DNA from 2 places in the Streptomyces sp. NBC_00104 genome. Region 1 is predicted to be linked to the other one. Evidence: riboswitches for the same ligand, from Rfam matches in the RefSeq annotation. Region 1 holds a riboswitch; the other holds the start of a gene.
The links. Region 1 has a riboswitch for S-adenosylmethionine ahead of thrC (threonine synthase). Riboswitches for the same ligand answer to the same signal wherever they lie in the genome.
Positions count from the first base shown of each region.

Region 2: another riboswitch for S-adenosylmethionine. It lies ahead of OG272_RS12945 (aminotransferase class V-fold PLP-dependent enzyme); the one in region 1 lies ahead of thrC (threonine synthase).

Region 1 covers NZ_CP108215.1:5,256,978-5,272,763, reverse strand. The annotation lists gene OG272_RS23155 (DUF3263 domain-containing protein) at 165-392, shown strand; gene otsB (trehalose-phosphatase) at 410-1,285, shown strand; gene OG272_RS23145 (trehalose-6-phosphate synthase) at 1,378-2,796, opposite strand; gene OG272_RS23140 (glucosyl-3-phosphoglycerate synthase) at 3,061-4,005, opposite strand; SAM riboswitch class I at 4,137-4,312, shown strand; gene thrC (threonine synthase) at 4,330-5,616, shown strand; gene OG272_RS23130 (ubiquitin-like small modifier protein 1) at 5,734-6,009, shown strand; gene OG272_RS23125 (cold-shock protein) at 6,493-6,699, shown strand; gene groL (chaperonin GroEL) at 7,149-8,771, shown strand; gene OG272_RS23115 (NADH:flavin oxidoreductase) at 9,074-10,207, shown strand; gene OG272_RS23110 (superoxide dismutase family protein) at 10,403-11,023, shown strand; gene OG272_RS23105 (Uma2 family endonuclease) at 11,171-11,851, opposite strand; gene OG272_RS23100 (hypothetical protein) at 11,911-12,783, opposite strand; gene OG272_RS23095 (LLM class flavin-dependent oxidoreductase) at 13,248-14,207, shown strand; gene OG272_RS23090 (hypothetical protein) at 14,158-14,775, shown strand; gene OG272_RS23085 (DUF397 domain-containing protein) at 14,772-15,035, opposite strand; gene OG272_RS23080 (helix-turn-helix transcriptional regulator) at 15,019-15,786, opposite strand, start outside.
Region 2 covers NZ_CP108215.1:2,979,881-2,995,666, reverse strand. The annotation lists gene OG272_RS12970 (heme-copper oxidase subunit III) at 114-734, shown strand; gene OG272_RS12965 (c-type cytochrome) at 833-1,642, shown strand; gene OG272_RS12960 (Rieske 2Fe-2S domain-containing protein) at 1,639-2,709, shown strand; gene OG272_RS12955 (cytochrome bc complex cytochrome b subunit) at 2,706-4,346, shown strand; gene trpD (anthranilate phosphoribosyltransferase) at 4,502-5,566, shown strand; SAM riboswitch class IV at 5,824-5,940, shown strand; gene OG272_RS12945 (aminotransferase class V-fold PLP-dependent enzyme) at 6,104-7,465, shown strand; gene OG272_RS12940 (Lrp/AsnC ligand binding domain-containing protein) at 7,530-7,811, opposite strand; gene OG272_RS12935 (rhomboid family intramembrane serine protease) at 7,808-8,545, opposite strand; gene OG272_RS12930 (hypothetical protein) at 8,744-8,983, shown strand; gene OG272_RS12925 (NYN domain-containing protein) at 9,018-10,361, shown strand; gene OG272_RS12920 (NlpC/P60 family protein) at 10,621-11,652, shown strand; gene OG272_RS12915 (NlpC/P60 family protein) at 11,964-12,986, shown strand; gene OG272_RS12910 (hypothetical protein) at 13,071-14,342, shown strand; partial or broken gene OG272_RS12905 (PadR family transcriptional regulator) at 14,364-14,735, opposite strand; partial or broken gene OG272_RS12900 (MATE family efflux transporter) at 14,740-15,168, shown strand; gene OG272_RS12895 (glycosyltransferase family 87 protein) at 15,132-15,786, opposite strand, start outside.

The sequences.
Region 1 (15,786 bases):
CAGTTCCCCGCGCGCGCAGTTCCCCGCGCCCCTGAAAAGCAGGGGCTGCGCCCCCTGCTTTTCAGGCCCGCAGGGGCCTGGTCTTTCAGGGGGCGCGGGGAACTGCGCGACCAGCCCCCACCCACCCGCGGCCGAATGTCATACCCGTCCGTTACCGTCGTCGCATGGAAGAGCTGGACGTCCGGGAGCAGGCCATCCTTGCCGTGGAGCGGCAGGGCTGGGCCGGACCCGGGGCGAAGGAGCGGGCCATCCGGGAGCGGCTCGGAATCGCCCCCGTGCGGTACTACCAACTGCTGAACGCCCTGCTCGACGACCCGCGCGCCCTCGCCCACGACCCGGTCACCGTCAACCGGCTGCGCAGAGTTCGGGAGGGGCGCCGGGCCGAGCGATGACGGATAGGGTCTCAGGCATGGGCAGCCACAAGGACGCAGAGAACCCCAAGGCCACCTTGCCGACACCCGTGACCCCGGCCGGGCGGGACGCGCTGGACGCGATCCTCGCCCGCCCCGGCCGTACGGTGATCGCACTCGACTTCGACGGCACACTCGCCCCGATCGTGCCGGACCCCGAACAGGCCCGCGCCCACCCCGACGCGATCGCCGCGCTGTCCGCGCTCGCCCCCAAGGTCGCCTCCGTCGCCGTGGTGACCGGCCGCCCGGCGGGCGTCGCCGTCCGCCACGGCGGCTTCGCCGGCGTCCCCGGCCTGGAACACCTCGTCGTCCTCGGTCACTACGGCGCCGAACGCTGGGACGCCGTCAGCGGCACGGTCACCGCCCCCGCCCCGCACCCCGGTGTCGCGGCGGTCCGCGCGGAGCTGCCCGGCCTCCTGGACGGTGTCGGCGCGCGGCAGGGCACCTGGATCGAGGAGAAGGGCCGGGCGGTCGCCGTCCACACCCGCCGCGCCACCGACCCCCAGGCCGCCTTCGAAGCCCTGCGCGCCCCCCTCGCCGACCTCGCCGCCCGCCACGGCCTCATCGTCGAACCCGGCCGCCTGGTCCTCGAACTCCGCCCGCCGGGCATGGACAAGGGCGTCGCCCTGCGCGACCACCTGACGGAAACCGCCGCCGAAGCCGTCCTCTACGCCGGCGACGACCTCGGCGACCTCCCCGCCTTCGCCACCATCGAGAAACTCCGCACCGAGGGCACCCCGGGCCTGCTGGTCTGCAGCGGCAGTACGGAGGTCACCGAACTGTCAGAGCGAGCGGACCTGGTGGTCGACGGCCCGGAGGGCGTCGTACAACTCCTGGCGGCGATCGCCGAGCACCTGGAGGGAAGGGGGGCTTAGATCGTCGAGGGGCCGCAGGCCCCTCAGGGGCGCGGGGCACCGCGCGACCAGCCACGACGCTCCCGCACCCGCCCCCAAACAGCTCCTCCGAGCTACTGGGCGCCTTCCAACGCCCGCAACTGATCCAGGAACCACTGCGTGGGCGGCAACGCCGTGGCCGCGGCGGCGAGCCGTTTCATCCGCTCCGCCCGTTCGTCCACCGGCACACTCAGCGCCTCGTGCAAGGCCCGCGCCGTACCCACCACGTCATAGGGGTTCACGACCACCGAGTCGTCCCCCAGCTCCTCGAACGCCCCGGCCTCCCGCGACAGCACGAGCACGCACCCCTCGTCGGAGACGACCGGCACCTCCTTGGCGACGAGGTTCATGCCGTCCCGGATGGGGTTCACCAGGGCCACGTCCGCCAGCCGGTACGCCGCCAGGGACCGTGCGAAGTCGTCCTTCAGATGGAGGATGACCGGGGTCCAGCCCGGCGTCCCGTACCGCTCGTTGATGTCGTCCGCGACCCGCTGGACCTCGGCCATGTAGTCCCGGTACACCGCGAGGTCCTGGCGCGACGGGTACGCGAACGCGACGTGCACGACGCGCTCGCGCCAGGACGGCTGGTCGTCGAGGAGCTGCCGGTAGGCGTGCAGGCCGCGCACGATGTTCTTGGAGAGCTCCGTGCGGTCGACGCGGACGATCGTGCGGCGCGGGGTGCCCTCCGGGGTCGTACCGATCTGCTCCCGCAGCAGGGCGATGCGGTCGTCGACGTCCGGCTGGTGGGCGCGGGCCCGCAGGAAGTCCGCGTCGGCGCCCAGGCCGTGCACGCCGATCCGGGTGCCGGACGGATGGCCGGGGCCCAGGACGGCGCGACAGCACTCGGTGAACGCGTCCGCCCACCGCTGGGTGAGGAACGCCGCCCGGTCGGCGCCGAGGATGCCGTCCAGCACCTGGGCGGCGATGTCGTCGGGGAGCAGCCGGAAGTAGTCGACGGGCGCCCACGGGGTGTGCGAGAAGTGGCCGATCCGCAGGTCGGGGCGGAGTTCGCGGAGCATCCGGGGGACCAGGGCCAGGTGGTAGTCCTGGACCAGCACGGACGCGCCGTCCGCCGCCTCCTGGGCGAGCGCCTCGGCGAAGGCGCGGTTGTACGTCTCGTACGACGCCCACCGGCGCCGGAACTCCGCGTCGAAGATCGGCTCCAGCGGGGTCTGGTAGAGCATGTGGTGCACGAACCACAGCGTGGAGTTGGCCACGCCGTTGTACGCGTCGGCGTGCACGTCCGCGGGGATGTCGAGCATGCGGACGCCGGTCTCGGCGACGCCGCGTCGTACGGCCTCGCGGTCGCCGTCGCCGAGGGCGGAGCACACCCAGACCGCGCCCGACTCCGGGTCGATCGCGGAGAGGCCGGACACGAGGCCGCCCCCGCCTCGCTTGGAGGTGAGCTCGCCGGTCTCGTCGTCCAGCGTGTAGGTGACGGGACCCCGGTTGGACGCGACCAGTACCTGGGCCGAGCCGTGCGTTGATGCCATACGGCTCAACCTAGCCCGGGGGTTCGGTGGTCAAACGTGCGGTTCGGCCGTATACAGGAGTGCCCATGGGGTTGGGGGGTGTGCGTGGGGCGGCGGGTGCGGGTCGGTGGGGGCCGGTCGCGCAGTTCCCCGCGCCCCCAAAAGACCAGGCCCTGCGGGCCTGGAAAGCACGGGGCGCAGCCCCGGCTTTTCAGGGGCACGGGGAACTGCGCGACCAGCCCTCCACCGGAGCCGCACCCGCCGACGAACCGCGCCCCCACCCCCTCACGCGGCCCTTCGCTCCACGTACTCCGCGATCTCCACCATCGGCGGCCTCTCCTCCAGGTCCACCGAATACGTCCGCGGCTCGAACCCCTCCCGGCCCCGCTCGAACTGCGTCAGAACGGGACGGATCATGTGGCCGCGGGCCAGCCGGAGCTGGGCCGTGCGATAGATCGCCGCGGACATACGGCCGAGGGCCTGCCCGTCCTGGTGCCGGTGTTTGCGGATGCCCACGTCGACCTGGGACAGGGCGTCCAGGCCGACCAGATGCAGCGCGTCGACCAGCATGCCCAGCTCCACGCCGTAGCCGACCGGGAACGGAAGCTGCTCCAGGAGGGAGCGGCGGGCCGCGTACTCGCCGCCGAGCGGCTGGACGAAGCCGGCCAGCTGGGGCCAGTGCATGTTGAGCAGGGGGCGGGCCATGAGTTCCGTCACACGGCCGCCCTGGCCGGCGGCGGAGCCGAGGGGGCGGTCGTACATCGCCTTGACGAGGTCGACGCCGGGATCGGTGAGCAGGGGCCCGACGATCCCGGAGACGAAGTCGGACGAGAACTCCTTGAGGTCCGCGTCGATGAAGCAGACGATGTCGCCGGACGTCACCAGCAACGACCGCCACAGGACCTCGCCCTTGCCGGGCACGGTCGGCATGCGGGGCAGGATGTCGTCGCGGTGCACGACCCGGGCCCCGGCCGCGGCCGCGACCTCGGACGTTCGGTCGGTCGAGCCGGAGTCGACGACCACGATCTCGTCGACGAGCGGGACCTGCCGCATGAGGTCATGACGGATGATCGCGACGATGTCGCCGACCGTCTCCTCCTCGTTCAGCGCGGGCAGGACCACGCTGACGGTCTGATGGGTGGCGCGTTTCGCGGCCATGATCTTGTGGAGCGGGCGGTCGGCCATGGACCAGGAGCGGGTGCTCAGCCAGCGCTCGACTTCCTTCAGCACAGTGCGCGGCTCCTCTGCGTTCATCTCGCGGTTCGGACGGCTCACTCAACTGTCCTGGCCTTCGGTTACAGTCTTGGACAACGCTGGTGACCATCGCATGTCGCTGCTCGTCCGCGTATACAACCAAATACCGCTCATCCAGAGGGGCAGAGGGATACGGCCCGATGAAGCCCCGGCAACCCTCCAGCCGGTCTCGTACCGATCGACGGCGCATCGACGCGTCACCGACGATCGCTCCGCGAGGCTCCCGGCTCGGGAAGGTGCCAAATCCGTCTCACGGCGAAGTGCGTCGTGAGGAAGATGAGGAGAAAGGGCCTCGCCTCCATGGCTGCGCAGACTGTTGCAAGCACCACCGACTCCACAGTAGACCTCGGCCCCGCCGCCGCCCTGAGCTGTCGCGAATGCGGTCACCGCGTTCCGCTGGGACCGGTCTTCGCGTGCGAGGAGTGTTTCGGACCGCTCGAGATCGCGTACGACTACTCCGCCTACGAAACGGAAGAGCTCCGCAAGCGGATCGAGTCCGGCCCCGCGAACATCTGGCGGTACGCGCCCCTGCTGCCCGTCCCGGCCGACGTGGCCACCAAGCCGAACATCAACCCCGGCTGGACCCAGCTCGTCAAGGCCGACAACCTGGCGGGCGCGCTCGGCGTCGACGCGGGCAAGCTCTTCATCAAGGACGACTCCGGCAACCCGACGCACTCCTTCAAGGACCGTGTCGTCGCCCAGGCGCTGGAGGCGGCCCGCGCCTTCGGTTTCACCACCCTCTCCTGCTCCTCCACGGGCAACCTGGCCGGTGCCGTCGGCGCCGCCGCCGCCCGCGCCGGCTTCCGGTCCTGCGTGTTCATCCCGCACGACCTGGAGCAGGGCAAGATCGTCATGGCCGCCGTCTACGGCGGCGAGCTCGTCGGTATCGAGGGCAACTACGACGACGTGAACCGCTTCTGCTCCGAGCTGATCGGCGACCCGGCCGGCGAGGGCTGGGGCTTCGTGAACGTCAACCTGCGCCCGTACTACGCGGAGGGCTCCAAGACCCTGGCGTACGAGATCTGCGAGCAGCTCGGCTGGCAGCTCCCCGACCAGCTGGTCGTGCCGATCGCCTCCGGGTCGCAGCTCACGAAGATCGACAAGGGGCTGCAGGAGCTGATCAAGCTCGGGCTCGTCGAGGACAAGCCGTACAAGATCTTCGGTGCGCAGGCGGAGGGGTGCTCGCCGGTGTCGGTGGCCTTCAAGGCCGGGCACGACGTGGTGCGGCCCCAGAAGCCGAACACGATCGCGAAGTCGCTCGCGATCGGTAACCCGGCGGACGGGCCGTATGTGCTCGACATCGCGCGGCGCACCGGTGGGTCCGTCGAGGACGTGACGGACGACCAGATCGTCGAGGCGATCAAGCTGCTGGCGCGGACGGAGGGGATCTTCGCCGAGACCGCGGGCGGGGTGACCGTCGGGGTGACGAAGAAGCTGATCGAGGACGGTGTTCTCGACCCGACGCTGACGACCGTCGTCCTGAACACCGGTGACGGTCTCAAGACGCTGGACGCGGTGGCCGGGACCGGGCTGACGGCGACCATCCGGCCCAACCTGGATTCGTTCCGGGAAGCCGGTCTTGCGTAAGGCTTGGTAGTCACTCGTCTGCGGGTCCGTGGGGGCTGGTCGCGCCCACGCGGCGGTAGCCGCACGTCCAGTACAGCCCCGCGCCCCTGAAAAACACAGCTGACCGGAGGTCCCATCGTGAGCGTTTCCGTCCGTATCCCCACCATCCTTCGCACCTACACGGGCGGCAAGGCCGAGGTGACCGCCGAAGGGGCCACCCTCGCCGAGGTCATCGCCGATCTGGAGAAGAACCACAACGGGATCGCCGCCCGGGTTCTGGATGATCAGGGCAAGTTGCGGCGATTCGTGAATGTGTACGTGAATGACGACGATGTCCGGTTCGAGCAGGGGCTGGAGACGGCCACGCCGGACGGTGCGGGCGTGTCGATCATTCCCGCGGTCGCCGGTGGCTGACCCTCGGTCGCCGGTGGCTGACCCGCGATCGGTACCCGCCGGTAGTAACCGTCGGTAACATTGATTACCGAGCGTTCATCGAATTGCCCTCTCCGCCAGAGAAGCGGAGGGGGCAATTCTCTATGATTGAGCGCGGTACAGTTGGGGAACCCGGATCGATCGCCGTAGTGATTTCATGCCGGGCGCATATCTGATCGCGCCGCACGCCCTATATGAAGTAGCCAAAGTGTGCAGGCCTTTTGCGTATTTCGTTCCTTTTATGGGGCCCGACTTGCCCTGAATTCGGGCGAATTGTTCGTACATTCCCGACCGGTCGTGTCCAGAATTCTCGTCCGATTGACCTGTTGCAGAGGGCAGTTGGACAGATACATTCGGCCGCGGTCGACGCGTTCCGGCGCACACCCCCAACCGTTGGGGGGTGAGGTCTGACCCGGATCCGCGAAGTGTGGATCTGTGCAAGGGCCAGTAATAGGGGAGTTAGGCATGGCTCAGGGCACCGTCAAGTGGTTCAACGCGGAGAAGGGGTACGGCTTCATCGCGGTCGACGGTGGTGCGGATGTATTCGTCCACTACAGCGCGATCCAGATGGACGGTTACCGCACCCTGGAAGAGGGCCAGCGGGTCGAGTTCGAGATCTCGCAGGGTCAGAAGGGGCCGCAGGCGGACATGGTCCGACTCGCGGCCGGCTGAAGTACGCGCCGGGTTTAACGCAGCGACGTTCTTCGTTCTTCAAAGGAGGGCCCGCACCCTGTCCACGGGTGCGGGCCCTTCTGCGTGCCCGTGACCGGGGCGGTCCGGGCCGAGGCGCGGTCGAGGTGAGGGTCAGGCGGGGTCGAGGCGGGGTCGCGTACGGGGGCGCAGGGGCGCGTTCACCTGCGGATCACCGAGAGCCGCTTACGCCCGCCCGCCGCCCGACCACCACCCCTCGACGAGCCCGCTTCGCGGGCGCACCTTGCACTCGGGCATGCCGAGTGCTAATCATTGGCGTTAGCACTCTGAAGGTGAGAGTGACAACGAGGACCGGGTCGGTGAGGCCCGCAGGCCAAGTGGGGCAAGGAACCACGAGGCAGGCAGGCCGTCCGTCGCGGGCGCCAGCGCGGTCCGGAGCAATCCACCCCAGTCCGGGAGGACCACTTCACATGGCCAAGATCATCGCGTTCGACGAGGAGGCACGGCGCGGCCTCGAGCGCGGCATGAACCAGCTCGCGGACGCCGTCAAGGTGACGCTCGGCCCCAAGGGCCGCAACGTCGTCCTCGAGAAGAAGTGGGGCGCCCCCACGATCACCAACGATGGTGTTTCCATCGCCAAGGAGATCGAGCTCGAGGACCCGTACGAGAAGATCGGCGCCGAGCTGGTCAAGGAAGTCGCGAAGAAGACGGACGACGTAGCCGGTGACGGCACGACGACCGCGACCGTCCTGGCCCAGGCGCTGGTCCGCGAAGGCCTGCGCAACGTAGCCGCCGGCGCCAACCCGATGGCCCTCAAGCGCGGTATCGAGAAGGCCGTCGAGGCCGTCTCCGGTGCGCTGCTCGACCAGGCCAAGGAGGTCGAGACCAAGGAGCAGATCGCCTCCACGGCCTCCATCTCCGCCGCCGACACCCAGATCGGCGAGCTCATCGCCGAGGCGATGGACAAGGTCGGCAAGGAAGGCGTCATCACCGTCGAGGAGTCGCAGACCTTCGGTCTGGAGCTTGAGCTCACCGAGGGCATGCGCTTCGACAAGGGCTACATCTCGGCGTACTTCGCGACCGACATGGAGCGCATGGAGGCGGTGCTCGAGGACCCCTACATCCTCATCGCCAACTCCAAGGTCACCAACGTCAAGGACCTGCTCCCGCTCCTGGAGAAGGTCATGCAGTCGGGCAAGCCGCTGCTGATCATCGCCGAGGACGTCGAGGGCGAGGCCCTGTCGACCCTGGTCGTCAACAAGATCCGTGGCACCTTCAAGTCCGTCGCCGTCAAGGCCCCGGGCTTCGGTGACCGCCGCAAGGCCATGCTCGGCGACATCGCCATCCTCACGGGCGGCGAGGTCATCTCCGAGGAGGTCGGTCTCAAGCTGGAGAACGCGACCCTGGACCTCCTGGGCCGCGCCCGCAAGATCGTCATCACCAAGGACGAGACCACGATCGTCGACGGCGCCGGTGACACCGACCAGGTCGCCGGCCGGGTCAACCAGATCCGCGCCGAGATCGAGAACAGCGACTCGGACTACGACCGCGAGAAGCTCCAGGAGCGCCTGGCGAAGCTCGCGGGCGGCGTGGCCGTCATCAAGGCCGGTGCCGCGACCGAGGTCGAGCTCAAGGAGCGCAAGCACCGCATCGAGGACGCCGTTCGCAACGCGAAGGCGGCCGTCGAGGAGGGCATCGTCGCCGGTGGTGGCGTGGCCCTGCTGCAGGCCTCCTCGGTCTTCGAGAAGCTGGAGCTGGAGGGTGACGAGGCGACCGGCGCCAACGCCGTGAAGCTCGCCCTGGAGGCCCCGCTCAAGCAGATCGCCGTCAACGGTGGCCTCGAGGGTGGCGTCATCGTCGAGAAGGTGCGCAACCTGCCCGTCGGCCACGGCCTGAACGCCGCGACCGGTGAGTACGTCGACATGATCGCCGAAGGCATCATCGACCCGGCGAAGGTGACGCGCTCTGCCCTGCAGAACGCCGCCTCCATCGCCGCGCTCTTCCTCACCACCGAGGCCGTCATCGCCGACAAGCCGGAGAAGTCCGCCGCGCCCGCCGGCGGCGGTATGCCGGGCGGTGACATGGACTTCTGATCGACCCCGGTCGATCACCGTCCTTCAGTACCGAGGGCGGCACTCCCTGGACGCAGGGGGTGCCGCCCTCGGGCGTGTCCTGGGTCACGGCGGACGAGGGCGCGGCGGCGGAATTCCGTGGCGGGCGGGGCGGTTGTGCGGAGAGACGCTGTATGCGTGCGCATGTAGTGCATGCTCCATTCAATTCGATGCCCGCATCGCAGTACGTGTCGATGTTCCGTCGACGCCCTGTCGATGTCGACGTAGATGTCGACGCAGATGTCGATGTCGATGTCCCGACGACCTCTCCGAGGAGTCCCCACGTGACCACCGCCTCCACCTCCACCTCCACCTCCCGCGCCGCCGAGGTGCTGTCCCGGCCCGTCACGATCAACGGTCTGACCGTTCCGAACCGGATCGCCATGGCGCCCATGACGCGGGAGTTCTCGCCCGGTGGGGTACCGGGTGCGGACGTGGCCGCGTACTACGGGCGCCGGGCGGCCGCGGGGGTCGGTCTGATCGTGACCGAGGGGACCTACGTCGGGCACGAGACGGCCGGGCACCTGGACGGGGTGCCGAGGTTCGCGGGCGAGGAGCAGCTCGCCGGGTGGGCGAAGGTCGCGGAGGCCGTGCACGCCGGCGGCGGCACCATCGTGCCGCAGCTGTGGCACATCGGGACCGTCCGGCAGCAGGGCAGGCTCTTCCCCGAGGCCCCGGTCCTCGGCCCCTCCGGCCTGCGGTTCGACGGCACCGAGGCCGAGGGCGGCCGGGCCATGACGCAGGCCGACATCGACGAGGTCATCGCGGCCTTCGCCCAGTCCGCCGCCGAGGCCGAGCGCATCGGCATGGACGGCGTCGAGCTCCACGGCGCCCACGGCTACCTGATCGACCAGTTCCTCTGGGAGCGCACCAACCGCCGTACGGACGCCTACGGCGGTGACCCGGTCGCCCGCACGAAGTTCGCGGCGGAGATCGTGGCGGCCGTGCGGGACTCCGTGTCCGCCGACTTCCCGGTCATCTTCCGCTACTCGCAGTGGAAGCAGGGGGCGTACGACGCGCGGCTGGCCGAGACGCCTCAGGAGCTGGAGGCGCTGCTGAGCCCGCTCGTGGCGGCCGGTGTCGACGCGTTCCACGCCTCCACGCGCCGCTACTGGCAGACGGAGTTCCACGGCTCCGAGCTCAACCTCGCGGGCTGGACGAAGAAGCTCACCGGCAAGCCCACCATCACCGTCGGCTCGGTCGGCCTGGACGGCGAGTTCCTCGCCGCGTTCTCCGGTGAGGGAGCGACACTCAAGGGCATCGACGACCTGCTGACCAGCCTGGAGGCCGACGAGTTCGACCTCGTCGCCGTGGGCCGCGCGCTGCTCCAGGACCCTCAGTGGGCGGCGAAGGTGCTCGACGGCCGCTTCGGCGAACTGAAGGCGTTCGAGCCGGCGGCGCTGGGCTCGCTCAGCTGAGGATCTTTCGCCAAGTCTCCCCATTACCTGGCGAGTACCTGGCGGTAGTGAGCCAATCCCGTCATATGTGTCGCTGTAGGGTCGAGACCACAGCGTCGCCAGGCACCCCAACTGCCGCTTTTAGGGAGGCAGTTGGGGTGCGTTGTTGTCTGCGACAGCTCCCCTTCACCCCCCACGAACGGGACGAGAGATCCAATGGCACGACACAAGCTCACCCTCAAGCACAAGCGGTTCATCGCGGCCGGTGCCGCAGTGGCGGCCGTCGCGGGCGGTTTCGGCGTCGCCGCGACCGCGGGCGCCAGTGAGACCACCGGGAAGAAGCCGGTGGAGAAGGTGCTCGTCAAGACGGTGTTCGCCCCGGCCGGCACCGCGGATGCGGCGCGCGCCGTCACCTACAACACCGACCTGGTGCCCGTCGCCGGGCGCGTGCAGGTCAAGGAGGAGCTGCGGCGCGACGGCGGTACGCGGATCGAGCTGCGGCTGCGGGACCTCACCGCGAACCGGGTGTACGGCGCGCACGTGCACACCAAGCCGTGCGGCAAGCTGCCCGCCGACGCCGGGCCGCACTACCAGGACGAGGTGGACCCGAAGCAGCCGTCCGTGGACCCGGAGTACGCCAACGCCGAGAACGAGGTGTGGCTGGACGTGACGACGAACGACGACGGCTCGGCGCGTTCCATAGGCGTCGTCGACTGGCGGTTCCGGGAGGGCGGGGCCCGTTCCGTGGTGCTGCACGAGGCGGCGACGTCCACGCACGAGGGGCACGCGGGGACGGCCGGGGCGCGGCTGGCCTGCGTGAACGTTCCGTTCAAGTAGGCGATCGTGTGCCGCCCGAGCCGATCACCGGCACGGGCGGCAGGCGGAACCTCCGCCGCGCCCCTCGTCTTCGACCCGTCCGCCCACATCGGGCAGACGGTCACCGTCGCGTTCATGGGGCTGTGCCCGGGCCGGTATCGGGACGGGTCAGTCGGCGTAGTCCTTGAGTTTCTCGGTCTTGAGGGTGATGTCGACAGGGGTGGGGATCTCGACGGTTGCGCCCCAGGGGTAGGAGGGGGCTTGCTGGTAGCGACCGTCCCTCGGCTCGCTGAAGACCGTCAGGGTGTTGTTGTCGCGGTCGATGAGGAGGTAGACGGGGATGCCGGCTGCCGCGTAGCCGACCGGCTTGTCGATACGGTCGCGCTGGTCGGTGTCGCGGTCGCGGGAGGTGATCTCCACGGCCATGAGAGCGCCGTCGGGGTTGGACCACTCGCCGTCTCCCCGGAAGTGATCCACCGGCACCAGCGTGCCGTCAGTGCGCGCGCGGCCCTTGCGATAGGCCTCGGCCTTCACTCCGGACTCGGGCACGAGATCCAGGTCGGGACGGTGTTGCATGCACTGGCGCAGCAGCCACATGAAGATCGAGCGGTGGTTGCCGTCAGGCATGGCCTTGACCTTTACATTTCCGTTGATGTACTCGAGCCGCACGGTTTCGGGAGCCACGGCGGCCAGCTCCTCGAACTCGTCGACATCGAGCGGGCCGTGCCGGACGCACAGCCTCCCGCCGAGAAACTCCAGCCGGTTCCGCAGCTCCGTCGGAGCCCTGCGGACGAGTTCTTCGAAGTCCTCGACGGACATCTGCGGACGCTCGGCGGTATCAGGGGTCATGGGGTCGCCTCCTTCCTCCCATCGTGCCCCGGTGTGGTGACGACGGACCGTAGGAGCGGTCATACGGGTGTCCTTTCTCGTGACTGCTGTGACATCGCCACACGGATCTGGGCCGCGTGGGTGTGTACTGCGGCGGCGGACAGGGGCGTGTTGGGTTGAGTAGGGGCGCGTTCGCCTCGGCAGGCGCCGCACATGCCGCCCGGTAGGGCCTCGGGACGGCCCGCGATGCCGCACTTCGCGCACTCCAGCATGCGGAGGGGAGGGCGTACGGGGTCGGGGAGGGGCGCCGGTTCCGGGGGGAGCTTGGCGAGGAGGCGGGTGCGGAGGAGGGCCGCCGGGCTGTGGACCGGGGTCGGGAGGCCGGAGGTCAGGGCTTGGCGGATGGACTCGTCGGTCGCGCCGCGCTCGAACCAGGGCAGCAGGAGCGGGGCCAGTGCCGCGCAGTCCGCCTGGGAGAGGGAGAGTGCGGGGGCCTCCCGGCCCAGCGCGGCGAGGAGGATGTGGGCCCGGGAACGGGTGGGGGCCTTCTCCGGCACCTGCCCCGGCACCTGCCCCGGCACCTGCCCCGGCACCTGCCCCGGCTCCTGCGGTACGTCGCCCCGCGTGAACCTCGCCCACCAGTCGTCGTCCCGTGCCGTCCGGGAGAACCACGATCGGGTGATCCAGCGGGAACCTCCCGAGCCGGCCTCGATGGACTCCCGGCCCCGGCGCAAGTGGCCCGCCTCCTGGAGCCTGTTGAGGGCCGTGCGCAGCGCGCACTGTCCGTACGGGAGTGTCTTGGCCAGCGTTTTCACGGAGATGTCGGCGCCGTCGGGGAGGCGGTCGATGTACGCGGCGACGGCTGCTTCGCGGGGTGGGAGGTCGGCGAAGTCGTGGGCCGTGCGGGGGTGTTGGTCGGGGGCGGTGCGTTTGCCGTAGCCCGGGTTGGCCATGGGGTGGGGGCGCGGAGGGTGCGGGTCCGCGTGCGCGGGCAGGGAGGCAGCACTAAGGTTGGCATCAGCCATGGGATCGAACCGTGTCTTTCGATCTCGTAGGTCAAGCCCCCGCCGGTGTTGGTAGCACCTGGCGGGGGCTGTTTCGTCTGCGGGCACGGTATCAGCATCGTCACCGTGCGTGGCAAGTCGAACGCGTCAAGTCAACTCGCCGGGTGGGGGGGGGTGAGGCCCGCCTCCCGTTCCTTGAAAAGAGGGCTCGGAGCTGGGGGCTTGAGCTTCGGGGGCGTTAATTCGGTCGCCGGGGGGTGGGGCGGCTGAGTACTGTGGCGCCACTTCGACGATCACGCTCTCCAGAAGGACGCCGCAGAACGGGAGCGGGCGCACACGCACACGTGCGTGGCCAGGAAGCGGGCGGCAGTGATTTTGCCCTGCCCTTCCACCGCTCACAGGAGTGTTCCGCCATGAGCCCCGTTTCCGTACCCGCACGCATACCCGTCGGGCTCGGTCTGCCCGTCGACGACCCCGCCGGCCTGCTGACCTGGGCCCGGCTCGCTGAGGAGAGTTCGTTCAGCACGCTGGGACTGCTCGACCGGCTCGTCTACGACAACCCCGACCCGCTGGTCACGCTGGCCGCCCTCGCCGGGGCGACGAGCCGCATCCGCGTCCAGACCGAAGTCCTGCTCGCCCCGCACTACAACACCGCCATCCTCGCCAAGCAGACGGCCACGCTGGACCGGATCTCCGGCGGGCGCTTCACCTTCGGCATCGGGATCGGCGGGCGGGAGGACGACTGCCAGGTCGCCGGCATCGACATCCGGCGGCGCGGGCGTCGGCTCGACGAGCAGCTGGAGCAGTTGCGCTGGGCCTGGTCCGGGCAGCCGTACGCGGAGGGCGTCGGGCCGATCGGGCCGCTCCCCGCGACCCCCGGCGGCCCCGAGGTCCTGTTCGGCGGCTTCGCCCCCGCCGCCCTCGAACGCGTCGCGCGCTGGGGCGACGGCTTCCTCGGCGCGGCGCTGCCTCCGGCCCACATGGACCGGATGTTCCGTGAGGTCGAGACCGCCTGGGAGAACCACGGGCGGGCCGGGCGCCCGAAGCTCGTGGCCCAGGCCAGTGTGGCGATCGGTGGGCCGTCGGTGATCGCCGACGCCCGCGCCAACCTGCTGCGGTACTACGCCTTCACCGGGCGCGCGGAGTACATGGCCGAGGGGCTGCTGACCACGCCGGAGGCCGTACGCGGCGCGGTCGACGCGTTCGCCGGGATCGGGGCGGACGAGGTGGTCCTGTATTGCTGGTCCTCGGACCCCGCCCAGATCGGCCGTCTCGGTGAAATGCTGTTCGATCAGGAGAAGTTGTTGACGGACGGGGGATCTGGTGGGCAAGAGACGTGTGCGGAAACTGCTGCGGAAGATGGAGAGCGGTGAGCCCGTGGAACTCGTCGTCAGCATGACGACGATGAAGGGGCTCACCCGACTCGCCTTCATCGCGCAGCAGTTCGGGTACGAGTACGCGGACCTGAACCTGAACGACAACAGGTTCGCGCTGCGCGTCGTGCCCGACCCGAGCCGGGAGGGCCGGGAGCGTGCCGCGCGGAACCGGGAGCGGTATCCCGAGGCAGGGGACGGGGGCTCGCTGCCGCCCGTCGTGCCCGCCGAAGCCGAACTTCTCAAGGCCCGCATGGTGTTCGACCTCGGGCACCAGTTCACCGACAAGCAGCGGATGGCCATCTCGGGTCTCGGCTTCACCGCGCTGGTCGCGGCGATCGCGTTCCGGTTCGCGGACGGCGCCACCGGTGTCGTCATCGCCGTCGGCGTCTGGGCCGCGCTCATGGGCCTGGTGTACTTCGGGCTCGGCTACAGCCGACGCCGCACCGCCAGGTATGCCGCCCGGCTCCAGGCCGCCGGGTTCACGCCGGTGACCGACCAGGTCGGGCGGCTGCGGTATGTGCCACCGGGCGGACGGCTACCGGGGCACGGCAACCCGTTCGCCTAGCGCGACTTGAGGTCCTCGACGAACACGGACCACACCTCGGCCCGGAACACGAGCTTCGGGCCGAGGGGGGTCTTGGAGTCGCGCACGGGGATGTGGGTGGGGTGGCCTTCGGCGACTTCCAGGCAGTTGCCGCCTCCGCCCTCGCTGTACGTCGACTTGCGCCAGCGGGCGACCTCCAGGCAGTCGCCGCCACCGCCGCCGCTGTAACTGGACTTGTGCCATATGGCGGCGCTCAGGTCGTGGTCAGGGATGTTCCTCATGGGCATAATCCTGCGCCAACGCCTCGATCAGGGCCAGGGACTTCTCAGGCGGGAGGGCGGAGGCCGCGAGTAGCTCGAAGGTGAGCCGCAGCTGGCTGACGAGGGCTGGGTCGTCCTCCAGCCGTCCGACACGGACGCCCTCGAAGTAGACCAGCGGAGGGGCGTCGTCGAAGTCCATCAGCTTCAGCGCGCCTTCCATGGCCGTGTGCGCTCCCGCGCTGAACGGCAGTACCTGCACGATGACCCGGCTCCGGCGGGCCAGGCCCGCGACGTGAGTCAGGGCTTCCTCCATCACGGCACGGCCGCCGGTCTCTCGGCGTAGCGCGGCTTCGTCAAGCACCGCCCACAGCAAAGGTTTTGTTGGATCGTCGAGGAGCCGGGTCCGTGCGATCCGTCCCTCCACCCACCCCTCGATGGTCTCCTCCGGCGCTGTCGGGGCGTAGGCACGGTTCACGGCTCGTGCGTACGCGGGCGTCTGGAGCAGTCCGGGGATCAACATCGGCGTGTACTGGCGGATCGCCGTGGCCAGCGCCTCCGCCTCCGCTGCCTCTGCGAAGTGCTCGGGATAGCGGGACTTGGACGCCGCCTTGCAATTGCGGCTGAAGAAGTCCCCCGTCTCCAGCGCCACATCGATCAGCCGCGCGATCTCCGGCTGCAGGCGTCGTACGGCCGACTCCAGCTGGCCCACGAACGACCCGCTCACGAACAACCGCTGGCCCAGATCATCCTGACTGAGCCCCGCCCGCTCCCT
Region 2 (15,786 bases), 2.3 Mb from region 1:
GGGCCCGATGCGCGGATGCTACTCCCTCGAACACCACGTCAGCACCGGTACGGAAGGGAGCAACACTCCGAACGGCACCCCCCGGGGTGAGGGCGGGATAAGCGACCGACATAATGTCGGTCGTGGCGACAGCAACGACAGTAGAAACCGGGCACGCGCACCCGTCGGTCAACCGGCCGAACCTCACCAGCGTCGGAACCATCATCTGGTTGAGTTCCGAGCTGATGTTCTTCGCGGCCCTCTTCGCGATGTACTTCACCCTGCGATCGGTGACCGGCCCCGAGTTCTGGGCGGAGAAGGCCGACACCCTGAACTTCCCGTTCTCGGCGACCAACACCACGATCCTGGTGCTCTCCTCGCTCACCTGCCAGCTCGGCGTGTTCGCCGCCGAGCGCGGGGACGTGAAGAAGCTCCGGATGTGGTTCATCGTCACGTTCGTGATGGGTGCGATCTTCATCGGCGGTCAGGTCTTCGAGTACACCGAGCTGGTCAAGCACGAGGGCCTGTCGCTCTCGTCCGACCCGTACGGCTCGGTCTTCTACCTGACCACCGGCTTCCACGGCCTGCACGTGACGGGCGGTCTCATCGCCTTCCTGCTGGTCCTCGGACGCACCTACGCGGCCAAGAGGTTCACCCACGAGCAGGCGACCGCGGCCATCGTCGTGTCCTACTACTGGCACTTCGTCGATGTCGTCTGGATCGGCCTCTTCGCCACGATCTACATGATCAAGTAGATCGGGCGACCGGGCCGGGCGGACCGTACGCCTGCCTCGCACCGAGAACGACCCTTCCAGAAGCACCGACGCAGAAGATCCTGACACCGGGGTAATCCGTGAAAAAGCTCTCCGCACGACGACGCCATCCGCTGGCGGCGCTCGTCGTCCTACTCATCGCGCTGGCGGCCACCGGGGGGCTGTACACCGCCTTCGCGCCCGCGCCCCGGGCCGTGGCCGATGAGACCGCTCAGACCCTCACCATCGAGGAGGGCAAGAAGCTCTACGCCGTAGGCTGCGCAAGCTGCCACGGCACCGGCGGTCAGGGCACCACCGACGGTCCGCCTCTGGTGGGTGTGGGTGCGGCAGCCGTCGACTTCCAGGTCGGCACCGGCCGTATGCCGGCCCAGCAGCCGGGCGCGCAGGTCCCGAAGAAGCCGGTCGTCTACTCGCAGGCCGAGATCGACCAGCTCGCGGCGTACGTCGCTTCCCTGGGCGCGGGCCCGGAGGTCCCGACCGAGAACGAGTACAACCCCGAGGGCGCGGACATCGCCGAGGGCGGTGAGCTCTTCCGGACCAACTGCGCTCAGTGCCACAACTTCACCGGCAAGGGTGGTGCGCTGTCCGAGGGCAAGTACGCACCGTCTCTTGAGGGTGTCGACCCGAAGCACATCTACGAGGCCATGGAGACCGGCCCGCAGAACATGCCGTCCTTCCCCGACACCACGCTGTCGGAGGAGAACAAGAAGGACATCATCGCGTACCTCGAAGCGGTCAACAGCGACGACACCGTGGAGCCCGGTGGCCTCAGCCTCGGCGGGCTCGGCCCGGTCAGCGAAGGCCTCTTCGGCTGGGTGTTCGGGCTCGGCGCGCTGATCGCCGTCGCCGTCTGGGTCGCCGCTCGGACCGCAAAGGCCAAGAAGTCATGAGTAGCCAAGAGATTCCAGAAGAGAACCTGCCCACCAAGCAGTCGGCAGGACACGAGCAAGAACACGGCGCGGTCGCGGTCGCGGACGAGAAGAACCCCTTCGCGGACCCCGGCCTCCCGCCCCACCAGCACCGTGTCCAGGACATCGACGAGCGGGCCGCGAAGCGGTCCGAGCGCACGGTCGCCCTGCTGTTCACGGTGTCGATGCTGGCCACCGTCGCCTTCATCGCCTCGTACCTGGTGATCGACGTGGACAAGTCGATCTACGTCTGGCCGATCGGTCACATCAGCGCGCTGAACTTCGCGCTGGGCATGACCTTGGGCCTGTCGCTGTTCTGCATCGGCGCGGGCGCGGTCCACTGGGCCCGCACGCTGATGTCGGACGTGGAGGTCGCCGACGAGCGCCACGCGATCGAGGCCTCGCCCGAGGTCAAGGCCAAGGTGCTGGCCGACTTCAAGGAGGGCGCCAAGGAGTCCGCGCTCGGCCGTCGCAAGCTGATCCGCAACACGATGTTCGGTGCGCTGGCCCTGTTCCCGCTCTCCGGTGTCATGCTGCTGGGCGGCCTCGGTCCGGCGCCCGGCACCAAGCTGCGGCACACCACCTGGGCCAAGGGCAAGAAGCTCGTCAACATGAACACCAACGAGCCGCTGCGTCCCTCGGACGTCGCGGTCGGGTCGCTGACCTTCGCCATGCCGGACGGCCTGGACGAGCACGACCACGACTTCCAGAAGAACATCGCCAAGGACGCCCTGATGATCGTCCGGATCCAGCCGGACGACATCAAGGACAAGCGCGAGCTGGAGTGGTCGCACGAGGGCATCGTGGCGTTCTCGAAGATCTGCACCCACGTGGGTTGCCCGATCTCCCTGTACGAGCAGCAGACGCACCACGTGCTCTGCCCCTGCCACCAGTCCACCTTCGACCTCGCCGACGGCGGCCGGGTCATCTTCGGCCCCGCGGGTCACGCCCTTCCGCAGCTGAGGATCACCGTCGGTGAAGACGGCTACCTCGAAGCGGTCAGCGACTTCGAAGAGCCCGTCGGTCCTGCCTTCTGGGAGCGCGGATGAGTACTGCAACCACCACCGACGCGCGCGACAAGCGCGAGAAGGCACCGGCCGGCGAGCGCGTCGCCGACTGGGCCGACGGCCGGCTCGGGATCTACTCCCTGGCCAAGGCCAACATGCGCAAGATCTTCCCCGACCACTGGTCGTTCATGCTGGGCGAGATCTGCCTGTACAGCTTCATCATCATCATCCTCACGGGTGTGTACCTGACGTTGTTCTTCCACCCGTCGATGAACGAGGTGGAGTACCACGGCAGCTACGTCCCGCTGCAGGGTCAGCTGATGTCCGAGGCGTTCAACTCGACCATGCACATCTCGTTCGAGGTGCGCGGTGGTCTGCTGATCCGGCAGATCCACCACTGGGCCGCGTTGGTCTTCCTCGCCGGCATGTTCGTGCACATGATGCGCGTGTTCTTCACCGGCGCGTTCCGCAAGCCGCGTGAGGTCAACTGGCTGTTCGGCTTCCTGCTGTTCGTCCTCGGCATGTTCACCGGCTTCACCGGTTACTCGCTCCCGGACGACCTGCTCTCCGGCACCGGTGTCCGCTTCATGGAAGGCGCGGTCCTGTCCGTGCCGATCGTCGGCACGTACCTGTCGTTCTTCCTCTTCGGCGGAGAGTTCCCGGGCGGCGACTTCGTGGCCCGCTTCTACTCGGTCCACGTCCTGCTGCTGCCGGGCATCATGCTCGGCCTGGTGGTGGCGCACCTGATCCTGGTCTTCTACCACAAGCACACGCAGTACGCGGGCCCCGGCAAGACGAACAACAACGTCGTCGGCATGCCTCTGCTCCCGGTGTACATGGCGAAGGCCGGCGGCTTCTTCTTCCTGGTCTTCGGTGTCATCGCGATCATCTCGGCGATCGCCACGATCAACCCGATCTGGACCATGGGCCCCTACCGGCCGGACCAGGTGTCGACCGGCGCCCAGCCCGACTGGTACATGGGCTTCTCCGAGGGTCTGATCCGTGTCATGCCGGGCTGGGAGATCAACTTCTGGGGTCACACGCTCGTCCTGGGCGTGTTCATCCCGCTGGTGATCTTCCCGCTGGTCCTGGTCGCGATCGCGGTCTACCCGTTCATCGAGTCCTGGGTCACCGGCGACAAGCGCGAGCACCACATCCTGGACCGCCCGCGCAACGCCCCGACCCGTACGGCCTTCGGCGTCGCGTGGATCACCTGGTACATGGTCCTGCTGATCGGTGGTGGAAACGACCTCTGGGCGACCCACTTCCACCTGTCGATCAACGCCATCACCTGGTTCGTCCGGATCGCGTTCTTCGTGGCCCCGGTCCTCGCGTTCATCGTCACCAAGCGCATCTGCCTCGGCCTGCAGCGCCGGGACAGGGACAAGATCCTGCACGGTCGCGAGACCGGCATCATCAAGCGCCTGCCGCACGGTGAGTTCATCGAGGTCCACGAGCCGCTCAGCCAGGAGCAGCTGCACACGCTCACGGCGCACGAGCAGTACGCGCCGGCCGAGATCGGTCCCGCGGTCGACGAGAACGGTGTCGCCCGCAAGATCACGCGGCGGCAGAAGCTCCGCGCCAAGCTGAGCAAGGGCTACTACGGCGAGGACAGCCAGATCGCCAAGCCGACCGTCGAGGAGTACAAGGAGATCACGAGCGGCCACGGCCACCACTGATCGCTTCGCTTCGCCACACCGCGGTCGAAGGGCCCCCGTCCGATCTTCGGACGGGGGCCCTTCGCCGTGCTCCGACCTGGATAGGGTGGGCGCATCAGTGATTTCACGGTCCGCGTGGCACCCCCTGCTCGCGGCCATGACACCCAGGAGCGGCTATGAGCGCTGTGACCCCCGCTGGAGGCGACACCGCGGCGGGCCGTTCCTGGCCCGCGGTGCTGAACGCGCTGCTGTCCGGGCACGACCAGGACGCCGGCGCCACCTTCTGGGCGATGGACCAGATCATGCGCGGCGAGGCGACGGACGCGCAGATCGCCGGGTTCGTGGTGGCGCTGCGGGCCAAGGGGGAGACCGTCGAGGAGATCACCGGTCTCGTCGAGGCGCTGTACGAGCACGCCAACGTGATCGAGGTGTCCGGGAAGACCGTCGACATCGTCGGTACGGGCGGGGACGGCGCCAAGACGGTCAACATCTCCACGATGTCGTCGATCGTCGTCGCCGGTACGGGCGCGAAGGTCGTCAAGCACGGCAACCGGGCCGCGTCGTCGGCGTCCGGTGCGTCCGACGTGCTGGAGAAACTGGGCGTCAATCTGGAGCTGACGCCGAAGCGGGTGGCCGAGGTCGCCGAGGAGGCCGGGATCACCTTCTGCTTCGCGGTGAAGTTCCATCCGGCGCTGCGTCATGTGGCCGCCGCGCGCGGGCAGTTGGGTATCCGGACCGTCTTCAACGCGCTCGGGCCGCTGGCCAATCCGGCGAAGGTGCGCGCCCAGGCGGTCGGCGTCGCCGATCCGCGGATGGCGCCCATCATGGCGGGCGTCTTCGCCGAGCGCGGCAACTCGTCGCTGGTCTTCCGGGGTGACGACGGGCTCGACGAGTTGACGACGACGGCCACCTCGCGGGTGTGGGTCGTCCGGGACGGCAAGGTCACCGAGGAGGCCTTCGATCCGCGTGACGTGGGGCTGGAGCTGGTGCCGGTGGAGGCGCTGCGGGGGGCTGACGCGTCGTACAACGCGGATGTCGCGCGGCGGTTGCTGGGTGGGGAGACGGGGCCGGTTCGGGACGCGGTGCTGCTGAACTCGGCGGCGGCGTTGGTGGCCCTGGAGCCGACGTCCGCGTCGCTGGCGGAGCAGTTGAGGGCCGGGATGGAGCGGGCCTCGGAGTCGATCGACTCGGGGGCGGCTCGGCGGGTTCTCGAGCGCTGGGTCGCGGCCACCAAGGTGTAGCGCCCCCGCCGCCCCTACCCGTCCCATCCCCCAGGGGCTTCGCCCCTTCGACCCCGAGGTGTGTTCTTCGGGTGCGGGTCCGGTGAGGGCTGGTCGCGCAGTTCCCCGCTTTTTCAGGGGCGCGGGGAACTGCGTGAGCAACCACCCACCACCCGCACCCGCCAATGCACCCGCACCCCCGAGCCATTAGGCGCCCCCATCCCGCCATCCGGACAGAAGTTGCGGCGCGACGATCACTTCGCGTACGTTTTTCGGCAGGTCATGAGTGACAGTCACAAGGCCCCGGCCGACTGTCCGGCAACCCTCCGTCCGTGGCGGGGTGCCCCGGGTGAAGACCAGGTCGTAGGCAGAGAGGTCTACGGCAAGCGCGGACCCCTCGCGAAACCAGGGGTCCTGGTCGTTCGAGGGAGCCTTCCGTGAGCAAGCGAATGCGATAGGGCCGCAGAGCCCCGCTTCCGCATTTCCCCTTCACCTTTCCTGTGCCGTCGACATGCTGTCCGGCACGGTGATGCCGCCTGCTTTCACGGGAGTTCCGCCATGTCTGTCTCCACCCTTGCCGCCGACCGGTCCGTTTGTGCCCCGCTGCCCGTTCTGGGCCGGGATGTCACCGTCCCGCTCGTCACCGGTGGCGAGGTCACCTACGCCGCGCTCGACTACGCGGCCAGCGCCCCGGCCCTGCAGCGGGTGTGGGACGACGTGGCGGCGTACGCGCCCTACTACGGCAGTGTCCACCGCGGCGCCGGCTACCTCTCCCAGCTGTCGACCGACCTCTTCGAGAACGCCCGCAGGACCGTCGCGGAGTTCCTCGACTGCCGGGCCGACGACCAGCTGATCTTCACCCGCTCGACGACGGACTCCCTGAACCTCCTGGCCCGGGCCCTCCCCGCCGACTGCCAGGTCTTCGTCTTCGAGACCGAGCACCACGCCTCGCTGCTGCCCTGGCGGAACGCGCGGGTGACCTACCTGGACGCGCCGCGTACGCCGCAGGAGGCCGTGGCCACCCTGGACGCCGCGCTCGCCGGCCGCGACCCGTACGGCCCGGCGCTGGTGTGCGTCACCGGTGCCTCCAACGTCACCGGGGAGATCTGGCCGGTGCGCGAGCTGGCCGACGCCGCGCATGCGCACGGCGCGCGGATCGTGCTCGACGCGGCCCAGCTCGCACCCCACCACCCCGTCTCCGTACAGGAGTTGGACGTGGACTGGGTCGTCTTCTCGGGGCACAAGCTGTACGCGCCCTTCGGGTCGGGCGTCCTCGCCGGCCGTGCCGACTGGCTCGGCGCGGCCGAGCCGTACCTCGCCGGGGGCGGCGCCTCCCGCAAGGTGACCCGGCGTACGGACGGCGGCGTGGACGTCGAGTGGCACGAGACCGCCGCCCGGCACGAGGCCGGCTCGCCCAACGTCATCGGCGCCTACTCCATCGCCTCCGCCTGCAAGGCCCTCACCGAGGCCGGGTTCGACACGCTGGTCGCCCGTGAGCGGTATCTGATCGACGCCGTACGGGCCGGGCTCGCCGAGGTGCCCGAGGTCCGGATCCTGTCCCTCTTCGGGGACGACGCCCCGCGCGTCGGCGTCCTCTCCTTCGTCGTCGAGGGCTGGAACAGCTCCCACTTCGCCGCCGCGCTCTCCGCCGAGTACGGCATCGGCGTACGCGACGGCCTCTTCTGCGCCCACCCCCTGGTCCGTACCCTCCTCGGCAGCGACCCGCAGACCCAGGGCGAGTGCGGCGCCCCCGAGGCCGCGCCCGGCGAGCGGTCACTCAACGCGATCCGGGTGAGCTTCGGCGCGGGCACCCCCGACGAGCACGTGGAGCGGTTCGTGGGCGCGGTGCGGGACCTCGTACGCAACGGTGCGCAGTGGAACTACCGTACGGAGGACGGTCGTTGCGTTCCGGCCGTCTGACCCGTCCGTCCTGAGGACGAGTGCGGGGCGAGGATCTCCTCGCCCCGGGGGAGCCTCGCGGCTCTCAGCCGTCCAGTCCGATGGAGAACGCGGTCTCGAGGTCATGCTGGGAGTAGGCCCGGAACGCGACGTGCGTATCCGTCCCCAGAACCCCCGGGATCTTGCTGATCTGCCCGGGAATCACGTCGGCCAGATTCTCGTGCTCCTTCACCCGGACCATGGCGACCAGATCGTACGTACCGGTCACGGAGAACACCTCGGTCACGGATTCGATCGCGGCGATGGACTCCGCGATCTCCGGAATCCGGTCCACGCTGGTCTTGATGAGCACGATCGCGGTGATCACGGCTGGTGTTCTCCCTCGGGGGCCGGAGCTGAGGCATTCGGTTTCACTCTAGCCCTACGCCCATAACGCCCCCACGCGTAGACGAACCCCAGTCCGAACCCCACCAGATGCGCCAGATAGGCCACCCCCGGCCCCGAGGTCTGCCGCCCCGCGGCCAGCCACTGCAGGCTCACCCAGAACGGCAGGGTCACCCACGCCGGAAACCGCAGCGGAAGAAAGAAGAGGAAGGGCAGGAGGCTCGTCACCCGCGCCCTGGGGAACAGGAAGAGAAACGCGCCGAGGACCGCGGAGATCGCCCCCGACGCGCCGACCAGCGACTGCGGCGACCCGGCGTGCGCCGCCGCGTACGCCACCAGCGCGAGATAGCCGCAGCCCACGTAGAAGAGGGCGAACTCCACATGACCCATGCGTTCCTCGGCCATCGCCCCGAAGACGAAGAGGAAGAGCATGTTGCCGAGGAGGTGCAGCCAGCTGCCGTGCACGAAGAGCGCGGTGACGGGGGTGAGCGCCGCGCGCGGGGTGGCGTGGAAGAGTTCGACGGGCACGACGCCCCAGCGGCGGAAGTACGCCCGCTGCGCGACGAGCAGTTCGTCCCCGGTGCCGTACACGGGGTTGAGGCCCGCCGCCGGCCCGATCAGGAAGATCGCACAGCAGACGGCGATCAGCCCGTACGTCACCGGCGCCGACTCGTTTCGTACGGCCCGGGCGGCCCTGGTGCTCCACTTGCCGATCATGAACAGAGCATGACGTAACAGGACCCACCGTCACAGACCGCCTCGCCGCCGATGCCGGTCGGCCTCGCCGCCGGAGGCAATCGGCGCCACCGCCCCGGGCGAACGGGCGGCGAGTACCGGTCAGGCCGTAGGGTTACGAGCCACACGCACCGGGACGCCGGCGCTTCACGGAGACTGGAAGAAGGAAGAGCAGCCACGATGACGGTTCCCCTGCCGACGGACACCACCCGCTGGCGCTGCACGCTCTGTGGCAACCTCACGCGGTTCGACGTGACCCGCTCGTCGAAGGTCGTCGAGTACGTTCACCTCGACCTCGCCGGGGAGCCCAGGGTCGAGGAGCGCGACGTGGTCAGTGAGACCATCGAGTCGGTCCGCTGCCGCTGGTGCAACGCCGTGGACCAGGTGGAACTCGTGGACAGGCCGGGTGCCGGCTCCTGAGGGAGCGGGCCCCGCACAGACATTGGGGTGACGGATGGTGGAGACCGGGGGCGGGGGGCCGGGCGACGGCGCCGCTGAGGTGCTCGACCGTCCGCTGCCCGAGGGCGTGCGCAAACGGGTCGTGCAGATCGTCTCCGACGGCTTCGGCGGACTGACCGTCGCCGAACTGCCCGCACAGCTCAGACAGTACGCCCGGTTCACCCCGAATCGCCGAGTGAAGTTCGCGGGCAACGCGATGGCCGCGGCCGTGGAGACGGACACGCTTTTCAGACAGCGGATCGGGGAGCGGTTCCGGGAGGCTCACCCGGAGCTGGCCGGCGCCCTGGACACGGGCGCGCCGCCCCCGGCCGCGGATCCGCTGGACGTGGCGGCCGCGGCCTACGTACTGCGCCCCACGGGCTGGGTGAAGCTGGTCGCGGCCGCCGGTGAGGAGGCCCTGCGGGCGGACGCCGAGCGGGCCGACGAGGAGAGCCGGGCCGAGCTGGAGCGGCTGCGCGAGCAGCTCGCCGAGGCCCGCGGCCAGACGAAGGCCGAGACGGAACGGCTGCGGGCGGAGCTGGAGTCGGCCAAGAAGGAGGCCGACTCGCTGCACCGCAAGCTCCGGGCGGCCCTCAGCGACGTCAAGCGCGGCGAGGCCGCCCTGCGCAAGCTGCACGCCGAGATGGAGACCGTACGCACCGAGAGCCATGCCCAGGTGTCCGCCGCCGAGAGCGAGACCCGGCGGCTGAAGGCCCGGCTCGGCGAGGCGGAGGCCGCCCTGGAGGCCGCCCGGCGCGCCGCCCGCGAGGGCCGCAGCGTCGAGGACATGCGCGTACGGCTGCTGCTGGACACCGTGCTGGAAGCGGCCCAGGGGCTGCGGCGGGAGCTGGCGCTGCCGCCGGTCTCCGTACGGCCCGCCGAGACCGTCGACGCGGTCGAGCCGGGGCGGATGACCCCGAAGGACATCGCCGCCCGCGCGCTGTCGGAGAACGACCCGGCGATCCTGGACCAGTTGCTGGCGCTGCCGCAGGCGCATCTCGTCGTCGACGGCTACAACGTCACCAAGACCGGCTACCCGCAGATGCCGCTGGAGAAGCAGCGCCTGCGGCTCCTCGGGCAGCTCTCCCAGCTCGCCGCGCAGACCGGCGCCGAGGTGACCTGCGTCTTCGACGGGGCCGAGCTCGCCGCGCCGGTGCTGCTCGCGCCGCCGCGCGGGGTGCGGGTGCTGTTCTCCAAGCCCGGTGTCACCGCCGACGAGTTGATCCGTCAGCTGGTGCGCGCCGAGCCGCCCGGCCGGCCGGTCATCGTCGCCTCCACCGACCGCGAGGTGGCCGACGGGATCGCCAAGGCGGGCGCGCGCCCGGTGGCGTCCGCGGTGCTCCTCAAGCGCCTTTCCTGACCTTTCGATGCCGTCCGTCCCAACAGCAACTTACGTGCGCTATGCCCGAATTGATCGGGCTGTTGCGCCACGTAGCGTCAACCGAGCGCTACTGCATGTGCGTTGAGTGTAAATTGTGCGCCGTGGGGCGGGATTTTTCCTGTGGGGGATTTGAAGTGATCACCGTTGGGTCACTAGGGTCTGGACTCAAACCTCTGAACGGGTGATCGTCGCCGGGGTCCCCGCCGGCCGGTCGCTCACATGAAGGAGTTCACCTACCGTGGCGTCCCACCGTCGACCGAAGCAGCCGAGCCGTGCGCGTGTGACCGTGCTCACCACAGCCGCCGCCGCTGCCGTGGCCCTGAGCTCTCAGGCCGCCAACGCCGCGCCCTCCGAGAAGCCGACCAAGGACGAGGTCAAGGCCAAGGTCCACAAGCTCTACGAGGACGCCGGGCGGGCCACGGACAAGCTGAACGGGGCCGAGGAGAAGCAGGAGAAGCTCGAGAAGGAGATCTCCACGATCCAGGACAACGTCGCCAAGGGTCAGGAAGACCTCAACGAGCTGCGTGAGGGCATAGGCCTGGCGGCCAGCGCCCAGTACCGCTCGGGCGGCATCGACTCCTCGATCCAGCTCTTCCTCTCCGCCGACCCGGACGACTACCTGGACAAGGCCGCCACGCTCGACCAGCTGACCAGCCAGCAGGTCGAGTCGCTGAAGAAGATCCAGGAGAAGCAGCGCACGCTCGCGCAGCAGCGCCAGGAGGCCACCGAGAAGCTGGAGGACCTCGCCGACACCCGCGAGACCCTGGCCGAGAAGAAGAAGGAAGTCCAGAGCAAGCTGGCCGCGGCGCAGAAGCTCCTCAACACCCTGACGGCCGAGGAGAAGGCCGCTCTGGACGAGCAGGAGACCCGCGCCAGCCGCGATGCCGGGGAACGCGTCGACCTGGGCAACGAAGCACCGGCCTCCGACCGCGGCGCCGCCGCCCTCGCCGCCGCCGCCACCCAGGAAGGCAAGCCGTACGTCTCCGGTGGCAGCGGCCCCAACTCCTACGACTGCTCCGGGCTGACCCAGTGGGCCTACGCCCAGGCCGGTGTGGGGATCACCCGGACCACGTACACGCAGGCGAACGACGGCACGAGGATCGGCCGCGGCGAACTCATGCCGGGCGACCTGGTCTTCTTCAACGACCTGGGACACGTCGGCCTCTACGCGGGCAATGGCATGGTCCTGCACGCCCCGTACCCGGGCAAGAACGTCCGCTACGAGTCCATGAGCACCATCGGGACCTTCCAGTTCGGTGTCCGCATCTGACACCCGCACCGGCGTGAACAGGGCCGATCGTCACAGCGTGTGACGATCGGCCCTGTTTCTCTTCAAGATCAGGACACAGCGCCGCCCGAATGGGCGAATTCCCGCATCTCACGCTGACCCCTTCCCCCGCTGGTGACCTGGGCACCAGGCCGGACGTCACGCTGTGTCGTCGCCGAGGTCTTTGGCTGGGACACGGTCGCGCGGCTACTGTCGGCCGCGCTTCCCTCACCCGCCGTGAGCGCACCCCTCCCGGGGGCGCCCTCCGGCCCGGGGGAGGGTCCTGTCCACCGTCGAAGGGAGTGCGGCTTCCCGTGGTGTCCCACAGTCGCCTTGTACCGTCCGGGTTCGACCGGGGCGCGGCCGCCGCCCTCGGTGTGCTGTCCGCCGCGGCCGCCGCCCTCGGCGCCATCCCCGCCCAGCAGGCCGCCGCCGCGCCGCACGACGACACCCGAGCCGAGGTGGACCGGCTGTACGAGGAGGCCGAGAAGGCCACCGAGGCCTACAACAAGGCCGACGAGCGCGCCGACGAACTGCGCGACCAGGTCGGCACCGCGCAGGACTCGATCGCCCGCCAGCAGGACCGCATCAACGCCATGCGGGATTCGCTGGGTTCGCTCGCCGGCGCGCAGTACCGCTCCGGCGCCGTCGACCCGTCGGTCGCCCTGCTGTTCTCCGACGACCCGGACGACTACCTCGACACGGCCGCCGCCCTGGACCGCATCAACGCCCACCAGGCGGGCGAACTCCACGACCTCCAGCAGGCCATGCGCGAACTCTCCCAGAACCGTGCGGAGGCCAGTGGCAAGCTCGCCGAGCTGGAGAAGAGCCGCAAGGCCGTCGCCCAGCACAAGCGAGCCGTCGAGGGGAAGCTCGCGGCGGCCCGGCGGCTGCTCGACTCGCTCCCGGACGAGGAGCGCGCGGCGTACGACCGTGCCTCCCGCTCCGGCCGGACCGACGTGCCCGACCTCTCCGGCGCCGTCGCCCCCAGCGGCCGTGCGGCCGCAGCCGTCGCCGCCGCCCGCTCCGCCCTCGGCAAGCCGTACGTGTGGGGTTCCACCGGCCCCCACGGCTTCGACTGCTCCGGTCTCATGGTCTGGTCGTACGGACAGGCCGGAGTCGGACTGCCGCGCACCTCGCAGGCCCAGAGGTACGCCGGCACCCAGGTTCCGCTCTCCCAGGCCCGGCCCGGCGACCTCGTCACCTACCGGCCCGACGCCAGCCATGTCGGCATGTACGTCGGCAACGGCCAGGTCATCCACGCCCCCTACCCGGGTGCCCCGGTCCGCTACGACCCCGTCGGCATGATGCCGATCGCCTCGGTCACCCGCCCCTGACCGTCGCAGGGCTCCCGGCTGTCGTACGGCGGCCGGGAGCCGCAGCCCTGCCCTACGGCCACCGGACCCCCGTACGATCGGAACGTGGCTGGTCGAAGGCGCACGACGCGTTTCCGGTGCGGGTCGGGTGTCCGGCGCGGGCTCCCGGGGCGCACAGGCGTCCCCTCGGCGGTCGCGCTCGCGCTCGCCCTCCTCGTCGGCTGCGGCGGCAACGCACCGCCCGACGCCGCCCGCGCCGACGTCCAGCGGATGCTGGAGCGGAGGGCCGCGGCGGTGGTGGAGCGGAACGGGGCGGCGTACCGCGCGACCGAGGCGCCGACGTCCTCCGTCGCCGGCCAACTGGCCACCGGCGCGGCCGAGTTCGTCAACCTGCGTGGCCTGCCGCTGTCTTCCTGGTCGTACGACCTCACCGCCTTCCACCGCTCCGGCGACCGGGCCACGGCCGAGGCGGCCCTGCGCTACCGGATACGCGGCTACGACCAGGCGCCCGTCACCGCCGTACGGACCCTCACCCTCGTCCGGGACGACGACAGGGGGTGGCGGGTCGCCGCCGACGAGCCCTCGAAGAAGGGCACCGAACAGCTGTGGGAGCAGGGGCGGATCGTCGCCGTCCGCGGGGAGCGGAGCCTCGTGCTGGGGGTCGGGCGGTCGGCGAAGACCCTGCGGGCGTACGCGGGGCTGGCGGACCGGGCCGTGCCCGCCGTCACGGAGGCTTGGGGCGAGGACTGGGCGCGGCGGGTCGTGGTCGTCGTGCCGGAGTCGCTGGAGGGGATGGCGGGGCTGCTGGGGGCGCCCGCGTCCGGGTACCGGGGGATCGCGGCGGTCACCACCGGAGAGGCCGACAGATCGGCCGAGGCGCCCGCGGACCGGATCGTCGTCAACCCCGACGCGTACGCCGTCCTCGGCGACTTCGGCAAGCAGGTCGTCCTCACCCACGAGACGACCCATGTCGCCACCCGCGCCGACACCAACGCCGCCACCCCCCTCTGGCTCTCCGAGGGCTACGCCGACTGGGTCGGCTACCGCACGACCGGCCGCACGGCCCCCGAGGTAGCCCCCGAACTGCACCGCGCGGTCGCGGAGGGCCGGGCCCCGGCCGCACTGCCCGCAGACTCCGACTTCGGCTTCTCCGACGACGCCGGCCGGCTCGCCCGGGCCTACGAGGGCGGCTGGCTGGCCTGCCGTCTGATCGCCGACCACTGGGGCGAGGTCCGCCTCGACGAGTTCTACCGGGCCGTCGGCGTGCACGGGAAGCGGGAGGGAGCGGTGGAGGGGGCCATGAAGGAGGTCCTGAACACGACTCCCGAGAAGTTCACCGAGCGGTGGCGGGAGTATGTGCGCGGGCAGCTCGGCTGAGCGCCGCCACCCCGTGCCCGCTCAGCCCGCCCGCTCGGGATCCAGCTCGGCGATCGCCTCCCTGAGCCACGCCCGCTCCGCCTTCCCCGTGGCCCGTGCCACCCGCAGCAGGCCCTGGCGGAACAGATCACCGGCCTCCTCGGCGCGTACGGGTTCGCCGTCCTCGTAGAAGAAGCTCGCCGGTGTCGTCAGGAAGTCCAGGCGGCGACGCAGGACGGCGGCCTGCTCCACAGGGTCGGGCAGATGGCGCAGGAAGGCGAGGAGTGTGTTGAAGCGCACCTGGTCGGTGATCTCCGCCTGCTGGGGATGCCGCAGGTGCTCCAGCAGCGCCGCGCGTCCCTCCTCCGTCAGCGACAGCACCCGGCGTGGGGCCGCGCCGCTGCCGGGTTCCGTGAACAGGGTCCTGTACGTCGCCACGATGGCCTTCTACGCCGTCCGGCAGGCGGTCGTGGTCTCGGGGGCTGTGGGCCTCACGGCGGCTGTGCTCGCGCCGGTGGTGATGAAGGCCTTCGGGGCCGGGCCCGGCGTCGCGGCCGAGGGTGTGCTCTTCCTGCGCTGCGTCGGGCCGTATCTGGTGCTGATGGGGTGCTGCATCGCGCTCGGCGGGGTGTTCGAAGGGAGTGGGCGCGCGTCGGCGCTGCTGCGGGTGACCGTGCTCGGCACGGCGGTCCAACTGCCGCTCGCCCACGGTCTGTCGGGGTTCGGGCTGCCCGGGATCTGTCTGGCGCTCGCGGTGTCCATGGCGGCGCAGTGCGTGGTGCTCGGGCCGTCGCTGTCGCGCGGGCCGGCTCAGGAGCCCAGCGGCTCCTTGGCGCGGGTCGGCTGATCCGGCAGGGGTTCCGGGGCGGGCCCAGGGGCCGTGTCGTGCCACAGCTCGAACGCGGCGAGGAGGGCGGCGAGGACGAGGAGGCCGTTGCGGACGAAGAGGAGGGTGATGCCCAGCCAGTCGCTGACCACGACGTGGGAGAACCAGACGGGGAACTCCAGGACGGTCACGAAGGAGGCCACCAGGATCATGACCGCCGGCCGGCCCATGCGGCTGCCCCGGAAGCAGAGGCACACGGCGGCGAGGCCGACCAGCCACACCATGTACTGGGGGCTGATCACCCGGCTGGTGGCCGTGAACATCAGCACCGCCACCAACGCGGCGTCCGCGAGGGTGTGCGGCGCGAACCGCCGGGCCCGCACCCGCCACAGCAGCAGCCAGGCGAAGGCCGCCCCGCTGAGCAGCAGGGCCCCGCCGCTGACGGTGTCGACGTGGTCGCCGAGGAACTCCACCGAGCCGTAGTTGAGGAGCACCTCGCCGTCCCAGCCGAACTGCCGGGCCACATGGAAGACGAGGGCGCCCAGCGACTCCACCTCGGTTCCCCGGTCCCGCTGGAAGGTCAGGAAGGCGAAGGCGCCGGGCATGGAGACGGCGAAGGCGGCGGCCACCGCGAGACCG